Regions from separate parts of the Arthrobacter sp. Z4-13 genome, predicted to be linked through region 2. Evidence: riboswitches for the same ligand, from Rfam matches in the RefSeq annotation. Region 2 holds a riboswitch; the other holds the start of a gene.
The links. Region 2 has a riboswitch for S-adenosylmethionine ahead of M1E07_RS13210 (aminotransferase class V-fold PLP-dependent enzyme). Riboswitches for the same ligand answer to the same signal wherever they lie in the genome.
Positions count from the first base shown of each region.

Region 1: another riboswitch for S-adenosylmethionine. It lies ahead of metX (homoserine O-acetyltransferase MetX); the one in region 2 lies ahead of M1E07_RS13210 (aminotransferase class V-fold PLP-dependent enzyme).

Region 1 is NZ_CP096459.1:1,245,466-1,249,872, forward strand. It holds gene M1E07_RS07505 (VOC family protein) at 5-643, opposite strand; SAM riboswitch class IV at 809-924, shown strand; gene M1E07_RS07510 (bifunctional o-acetylhomoserine/o-acetylserine sulfhydrylase) at 968-2,293, shown strand; SAM riboswitch class IV at 2,383-2,498, shown strand; gene metX (homoserine O-acetyltransferase MetX) at 2,511-3,626, shown strand; gene M1E07_RS07520 (MFS transporter) at 3,808-4,407, shown strand, end outside.
Region 2 is NZ_CP096459.1:2,480,775-2,485,181, forward strand. It holds gene rsgA (ribosome small subunit-dependent GTPase A) at 1-692, shown strand, start outside; gene hisN (histidinol-phosphatase) at 741-1,553, shown strand; SAM riboswitch class IV at 1,713-1,826, shown strand; gene M1E07_RS13210 (aminotransferase class V-fold PLP-dependent enzyme) at 1,862-3,301, shown strand; gene M1E07_RS13215 (class I SAM-dependent methyltransferase) at 3,428-4,186, shown strand; gene M1E07_RS13220 (metal-dependent transcriptional regulator) at 4,218-4,407, shown strand, end outside.

The DNA.
Region 1 (4,407 bases), 1.2 Mb from region 2:
AGAATCAGATCGTGACAGCTCCGTTGGAGGTCTCGAACGTCACCGAAAGGATCCCGGGGGTCCCGTGCGGTGCCACCCACTCCACGGCTACGTCTTCGAGCGGCTTCTCCACCGGCTCACCCAGCCATTCGGTGACGCGTGCAGCGGACCCGGCAATGGTCAGGCAGCTCATCTTGACGTTGCTGTCGTAGGCGTGGGACGGGTGCAGGGATGGGTCGCCCTCCCACTTGAGCATGTACGGAACCTGCGGGTCGGCAATCAGACCCAAGATGCCAATCTGCTTCCAGACCAGTTCCCGGCCATCAGGAAACTTGCGGTTCCCGTTGACCGAGGAGCGTCCGAGCCGCTCTTCGAAGGGGACCAGGTCGTCAACCTCGACGCACCAGCCCATCCAGCCGCCGCCGGCTGCAGACCGTGCACGCACTGCCTGCCCGAAGGGAGCCTTGTCAGAGGCGGGGTGGTCCAGCACCTCCACCACTTCGAGGTACTTGTGTCCCGCAAGCGGGATGATCATATTCCGGGTTCCGAACCGCGGGTGTACCCCGCCCTTCACTGCCTCAACGCCGAGGGCAGAGGAGATACGTTCGGTGGTGGCAGCCAGGCCATCGTGTTCACAGGCGTAAGAGACGTGATCCATGCGCATGGCAACATCTTGGCACTTTGTGATCGGGCTCTCAGCTAAGGCAAGCCTTACTAGGATTTCCGTGTCGAATCGGCATAAAAACCAGGGTCCGTGCAGGGCCGTCATGAGGACTATCTTCGTCATAATCCTGTCCAGCACCGCGTGCACGTTCCTACACTGAGCTCAGGTCATGAGTGCCAGCGCCAAGCCCCGGCTCGCTGGCCGGCAACCCTCCATCCGCGGTGGGGTGCCCCGGGTGAGGACCTGGCTGTCCGGCAACGGCCGGATGGCAAGCGCGGCCCGCAGTGCTCCCAGCATGCCGGGCCCATGTCAAAGGAGCCTTAGTTGTCCAACGGATGGTCTTTCGAAACCCGCCAGATCCACGCAGGTCAAGAGCCGGACGGCGCCACGGGCGCCCGTGCACTTCCCATTTACCAAACCACATCCTTTGTGTTCCCCAGCGCTGAAAGCGCCGCCAACCGCTTTGCCCTGGCCGAGCTGGCGCCCATCTACACCAGGATCGGCAACCCTACCCAGGAGGCGGTGGAGCAGCGGATCGCCAGCCTGGAGGGCGGTCTGGGAGCCCTGCTGCTCAGCTCCGGCCAGGCCGCTGAGACCTTCGCCGTCCTGAACATTGCCGAGGCAGGGGACCACATCGTGGCCAGCCCCAGCCTCTACGGCGGCACCTACAACCTCTTCGCCCACACGCTGAAGAAGTTCGGGATTTCCGTCACGTTTGTGGCGGACCCGGACAACCTGGAGCAGTGGCGCGCCGCAGTGCAGCCCAACACCAAGCTCTTCTTTGGCGAGGTGGTCTCCAATCCGCGGCAGGACGTCCTGGACATCGAAGGCGTGTCCCAGGTGGCGCACGACGCCGGCGTTCCCCTGATCGTTGACAACACCCTGTCCACCCCGTACCTGATCCGGCCGCTGGAATGGGGAGCGGACATTGTGGTGCATTCGGCCACCAAGTATCTGGGCGGCCATGGCTCCGCGATCGCCGGCGTGATCGTCGATTCGGGAAAGTTCGACTTTGGCAAGGATCCCGCAAAGTTCCCCGGCTTCAACACCCCGGACCCTACCTACAACGGCCTGGTGTACGCCCGCGACCTCGGTGCCGATGGAGCCCTGGGTGCCAACCTTTCCTACATCCTCAAGGCCCGGGTGCAGCTGCTGCGCGACCTTGGCTCGGCAGTATCGCCCTTCAACGCCTTCCTCATCGCCCAAGGACTGGAGACGCTGAGCCTGCGGGTGGAGCGGCACGTCGCCAACGCCCTGGAAGTGGCGCAGTGGCTGGAAGCGCGTGACGACGTCGAGTCCGTCGCCTATGCGGGGCTGCCCTCCAGCCCCTGGTACGAGCGGGGCCGCAAGTACGGGCCCAAGGGTACCGGCGCCATCGTGTCGTTCAACCTCGCCGGCGGCGCGGAGGCCGGCAAGCGTTTCGTGGACGCCCTGGAGCTGCACTCCCACGTCGCGAACATCGGCGACGTCCGTTCCCTGGTGATCCATCCGGCGTCGACCACCCACAGCCAGCTCTCGCCGGAGCAGCAGGAAGTTGCCGGCGTGACACCCGGACTGGTGCGGCTGTCGGTGGGCATCGAGCACATCGATGACATCCTCGCGGACCTTGAAGCGGGTTTCAGGGCGGCCAAGGGCGCCAGCGGCGCCTGATCCACGGGCACAAGCCGGTGGCAAGCCGGGATGTCACAACCGTTCACACTCTTGGCGGCAGGCAGGGGCTGTTTCGTACACTCGATGCAGGTCATGAGTGCCAGTGACAGCCCCGGCTTGCTGGCCGGCAACCCTCCTTCCGCGGTGGGGTGCCCCGGGTGAAGACCTGGCCTGCCGGTCAAACGACGGCGGGCAAGCGCGTAGAAGAGGTCTTGCCATGACGGTTACCGTCGCCCGTACAACCGTCCCCGAACACGGGATCGTCCGCTATGCCTCCATCGGAGGACTACATTTGGAGGCCGGCGGGTACCTGCCGGGCGTCACCTTGGCCTACGAAACCTGGGGCACGCTCAACGAGGACGGCAGCAACGCCGTCCTGATCGAGCACGCGCTCACGGGCAGCACGCACGTGACCCGGGGCGACACGGAGGAGCCCGGCTGGTGGGAACAACTCGCGGGGCCCGGCGCGCCGGTGGATACCACTCGTTTCTTCGTGGTCTCCATCAACATTGTGGGCGGCTGCTACGGGTCAACCGGGCCGTCGTCGACCGCTCCGGACGGAAAGCCTTGGGGCTCGCGTTTTCCGTTGGTAACCCTGCGGGACAGCACCATGGCCGAGGCCCGGCTGGCCGATCAGCTCGGGATCGGAAGCTGGTTCGCCGTGCTGGGCGGATCCATGGGCGGGGCCCGCGCGCTCGAATGGGCGGTCACGTTTCCGGAACGGGTGCAGCGCTGCGCCGTAATTTCCGTGGGAGCCGCGAGTACCGCAGAGCAAATTGCCTTCGCGCAGGCACAGACGCTCGCCATCCGGCAGGACGCCAACTTCAACGGCGGTGACTACTACGGCGGTCCATCGCCGGAGGAGGGTCTGGCCCTTGCCCGGCGTATCGCCCACATCACGTACCGCTCCCCGATGGAACTGGACGGACGCTTTGGCCGCGCGCCGCAGGCCCCCGAATCTCCGCTCCAGGGCGAACAGCTCGGAGCCCGCGGTCGCTACCAGGTGGAAAGCTACCTGGACCACCAAGGCACCAAGCTGGTCCACCGGTTCGATGCCAACAGCTATATCGCCATCACCGAGGCGCTCATGAGCCACGACATCTGCCGGGGACGCGGCTCCCTCGTTCAGACACTATCCAGTTCCAGTGCGCGCTTTTTTGTTGCCGCTGTTAACTCAGACCGGCTCTACTTTCCGTCTCAGTCGCGGGAGCTGGCCCTGGCTCTCCCCGGGGAGGTAGACGTCCACCTCATCGAAGCACCGATCGGGCACGATGGCTTCCTTACCGAGATCGGCCAGCTGGGAAACCAGCTGCGGGAGCACCTCTCGGAGTAAACACCACACCCACGTGCCACGCATTGTGCATAAACGCAGATGCGCTCTGCATGATTCGGCGTTGAGCTGCGCGTCCGGGCAGACCATACTCGTTGGGACCCGGCGGTTCGTGACCAAAAACACACGCACCCGCCATAGCCTGTCCCAGTGGTGTCGAAGACGACGCCGAAGGAGTTCACTAATGAGTACGGAACGCTCCGCCGCACAGCGGCCAGAGGAAACCGATGTCAAGGCCTCAGGCCTAAGGAAAGTCGTCACGGCCTCCATGGCCGGCACCGTCGTTGAGTGGTATGAGTTTTTCCTCTACGCCTCCGCCGCCACCCTGGTGTTCGGCAAGATGTTCTTCCCCAACTCAGGGACCGAACTGGATGGCATCATCGCCGCCTTCGTCACATACGCCGTAGGCTTCGTGGCCCGCCCGATCGGCGGCATAGTCTTTGGCCACTTCGGTGACAAGTTCGGCCGCAAGCAGTTGCTGCAGCTGAGCATCGTCCTGGTGGGCGTCTCCACCTTCCTCATGGGATGCCTGCCCACCTTCGCCCAGATCGGCTACTGGGCTCCGGCCCTCCTGGTATTCCTGCGCTTCGTCCAGGGCTTCGCCGTCGGCGGTGAATGGGGCGGCGCCGTGCTGCTCGTTGCCGAGCACAGCCCGAACAAGTCCCGCGGATTCTGGTCCAGCTGGCCCCAGTCCGCCGTTCCGATGGGTAACCTTTTGGCCACCGGCGTGCTGTTTACCCTGTCGTCCACGCTCTCCCAGGAAGCATTCCTCGGCTGGGGCTGG
Region 2 (4,407 bases):
GTTTCATCGACCGCGCCCTGGTGGCAGCCTACGACGCCGGAATCGACCCGATCCTGTTGGTCACCAAGGCGGACGTCAAGGATCCGGCGGACCTGCTGTCCAACTACACGCACCTCGACTTCCCGGTGATCATCAGCCGGACAGCCGACTCCAGTGCTTCGGGCATCGACGCCCGCTCGGACGACGGCCTGTCCGCCCGGCTCGACAGCAAGGCCGTGACAGAGCTTCGGAGTTACCTGGATGAAAAAGTGACCGTCATGCTGGGGCATTCAGGCGTAGGCAAGTCAACCATGGTGAATGCGCTCACCGGGGCGGAACGGGCCACCGGCGGGGTCAATGCGGTGACAGGGCGCGGGCGCCACACGTCGTCGTCAGCGCTGGCGTTGAGGCTCACGGATGCTCCTGTGGGCAGCTGGATTATCGACACCCCGGGCATCCGCTCCTTCGGCCTGGCCCACGTGGACCCGGACCGGATCCTGCGCTCCTTCCCCGATCTCTCTCCCGGCATCGAGGACTGCGAACGCGGCTGCAAGCACACCGCCACCGCAGTGAACTGCGGACTGGACGCCTGGGTGCGGGGCGGCCATGCCGGCGCCACCGGAGAAGCACGGCTGGCTTCGCTGCGGCGCCTGTTGGGCACCGACCCCCGCCTGGAGGCGCAGGAGACGAAGGAACTCGGCAGCGTCAACTGACGGTGCCGATCTCCCAGCAGATCAGCGCGCAGACGGTAGTTTGGAACCATGATCCAACCCGCTTCAAGCTACAACGATGACCTGCGCCTGGCCCACGTCCTGGCGGACTCCGTGGATGACCAGACCATGAGCCGGTTCAAGGCCCAGGACCTCCAGGTGGAGACCAAGCCTGACCTGACGCCGGTCACGGACGCGGACAAGGCCGCAGAAGAAGCCATCCGAGGCCAGTTGTCTCGTTCCCGTCCGCGTGACGCCGTGCTCGGGGAAGAGTTTGGCAGTACCGGCCACGGGTCCCGCCGCTGGATCATCGACCCCATCGACGGCACCAAGAACTTCGTCCGCGGCGTCCCCGTCTGGGCCACCCTGATCGCCCTGGTGGATGAAGGCGAGCCCGTGGTTGGAGTGGTGAGCGCACCTGCCCTGGGCAAGCGCTGGTGGGCGGCCAAGGGCATGGGCGCCTACATGGGCCGGTCGCTGGCTGCTGCCACCCGGCTTCGCGTCTCCAATGTCGCCAACTTGTCCGACGCTTCGCTGTCCTACTCCAGCCTGGGCGGATGGAAGGAACGCGGGAACCTGGACAACTTCCTGGGCCTCACCGAGGATGTGTGGCGGACCCGGGCGTACGGAGATTTCTGGTCCTACTGCATGGTGGCGGAAGGCACGGTGGACATCGCCTGCGAACCCGAACTCAACCTCTACGACATGGCGGCGCTCGTGCCGATCGTGGTCGAAGCCGGCGGCCGCTTTACCTCCCTGGAAGGGGAGGACGGGCCATTCGGCGGCAACGCGCTGGCCACAAATTCCATCCTGCACTCCGAGGTACTCCGCCGGTTGAACCCGGACCTGGACGATCTTCTCTAAGCACCGTTATCGAACAATCAGCGGCGGGCGCTTCCAAAAGGAGGCGCCCGCCGTCGTTTTCTTCGGCCAAAGCATCACTTTTCAGCGGACGCGTAACAAAGCGCTTAACATTCGGGCCGGCTTCAAACCTTCCTGCCCCATGTCCTACGCTCTTAATCAGGTCACGAGTGCCAGCGCGAAACCCCGGTTTGCTGGCCGGCAACCCTCCAACCGCGGTGGGGTGCCCCGGGTGACGACCAGGCCGGTCCGGAACGGATGCGGCAAGCGCGGATTCCCGGTACAGGGGGTCCTTTCGAAGTGAGGTCTCTGTGACTACTGCCACCGTCTCCCCCAATGCCGCCGCCCAGCCTGAAACGGTCCAGCCTGACGCCGCCGCCCCCTTTGATGCCCGCCGGGCCGCCGCCGGACGCCCGCTTTCGGCTGTCACCGGCGCTGAAATCCAGGCGCCCCTGATTTCCGGCGGCCACGTACGGTACGCCAACCTCGACTATGGCGCTTCCGCTCCCGCCCTCTCGGTGGTCTCGGCCTACCTCAACGAGATCCTGCCGTTTTACGCGAGCGTCCACCGGGGGGCCGGCTACGCTTCCCAGATCAGCACGTCCGTCTACGAAAATTCCCGCCACATCGTGAGGGAGTTCGTGGGCGGCCGTCCGGATGATTCGGTGATCTTCACCCGGAACACTACCGATTCCCTTAACCTGCTGGCCGGCTGCCTGCCCACCACAGACGGACGGCCCGACGGCGACGTGCTGTACCTGGACATCGAGCACCACGCGAACCTGCTGCCGTGGCAGGGCGTCCCCCACCGCAGCATCGTCGCCGCCGACACCATCGCCGGGACCATAGAGTCCATCCGCGCCGAATTGGAGCAGGGCGGCGTGAGCCTGCTGGCCGTCACCGGCGCCTCCAACGTCACTGGTGAGATCCTTCCCATCCGCGCCCTGGCCGCTCTCGCCCATGAACACGGCGCACGGATTGTGGTGGACGCAGCACAGCTGGCACCTCACCGCCCCATCAATATCGCCGCGGACGGCGTCGACTACCTCGCATTCTCCGGCCACAAGCTGTACGCACCGTTTGGCGCCGGCGTGCTGGTGGGCCGCACTGACTGGCTCGACGCCGGAACACCCCACCTCGCAGGCGGTGGTGCCGTCAAGGAAGCAAGGCTCGACGGCGTCAGCTGGGCCACCGGCCCGGCCCGCCACGAGGGCGGCTCCCCCAATGTCCTTGGTGCAGCCACCCTGGCACGCGCCACGCAGGTGATCGCCGGGCTGGACCAGGACCAGTGGCACGCCCACGAGTCCGCCATCCGTTCCTTCCTCGTGGAGGGCCTGCAGAGGATCGACGGCGTGACCGTCCACCAGATCTTCAAGGACACCAACCCGGACACGGACACGATCGGCGTGGTCAACTTCTCCGTTGAAGGCTACGACGCCGGGCTGGTGGCCGCCTATCTGTCTGCTGAGCACGGTGTTGGCCTGCGCGACGGGCGCTTCTGCGCGCATCCGCTGCTGAAGCGGCTGGGGCTTCCTTCCGGTTCCCTTCGGGCGAGCTTCGGGGTCGGTTCGCGCCTCGAGGATGCAGAACGGCTCCTTGCCGGTATCGAGTCCCTGCGCCACAACGGGCTGGGGTGGGACTACGTGGTGGATGCAGGGCGCTGGGTCCCCGCCAACGACACGCGGACCTACCCGCACTGGGCACCCAACACTCCGGGTACCGCCGGGGCTGCCCCCTGCATCGACGACTGAGCCCCTGCCGACTCCTCGTGTTCCGCGCGCTGGCTTTGGTGCCGATCTTGTCTGCTGATCTTGCCTAAGCGGCAGGTGCGGTAAATTCGAAGGATACCCAAGGGCATCAGACGAAGGAGGCCACACGTGGTACGGGGTGGCCCCAAACTTGATCACGGACGGCGCCGGGAGCTCGGACAGAGCTTCCAGGGCGGCGGGCGGCACTACCAGCGGGTCCGTCCTGGCTATCCGAAGGAATCAGCTCAATGGCTTGTTCCCCCGGGAGCCCGTGATGCCCTCGACGCCGGGGCCGGCACCGGCAAGTTCACCGAACTGCTGCTGGGCCTGGGCCTGTCCGTCACCGCCCTTGATCCCTCCGCTGACATGCTGGCACAGTTACAGGCGCACTACCCGGGCACCACGGCAATCCACGCCACCGCCGAGGCGACCGGCCTGCCCACGGCGGCCTTCGACGTCGTCAGCGTTGCCCAGGCCTGGCACTGGTGCGACGCCTTGGCGGCAAGCACGGAACTGGCACGCGTCCTGCGTCCGAACGGGACGCTGGGCCTGATCTGGAACCAGCTGGACACATCCGTGCCCTGGGTCCACCGGCTCTCCCGAATCATGCATGCCGGGGACGTATACAAGCCGGACTCCCGGCCGCTCGTGGGGCCGGAGTTCAAGGGGCTCGAGGGCCACGTCACCCACTGGCAGGACCAAGTCACCACCACCGATTTGGTGGAGCTCACCAAGTCGCGGAGCTATTACCTGCGGGCCGGCGAAACCACGCGTGCCAAGGTGCTGGCCAACCTCGACTGGTACCTCCACGACCACCTGGGCCACAGTGTGGACGAAGAGCTCGAACTGCCCTACCTGACACTCACGTGGCGGGCCTTCAAAGCATGACCGCGAACGGGCAACGGGTAGGCTTGGAGCTGTGAAGACCAGCGCGCCCTCCTCCTCCATTGAGGATTACGTCAAGGTCATCTACTCGTTCACGGAATGGCAGGACAAGCCCATCACGTCCTCCCAGCTGGCCCAGCGCCTCGGCGTCGCCAATTCATCGGTCTCCGAGATGGTCCGCAAGCTGAAGGACCAGGGCCTCGTTGACCATAAGCCCTACAGCG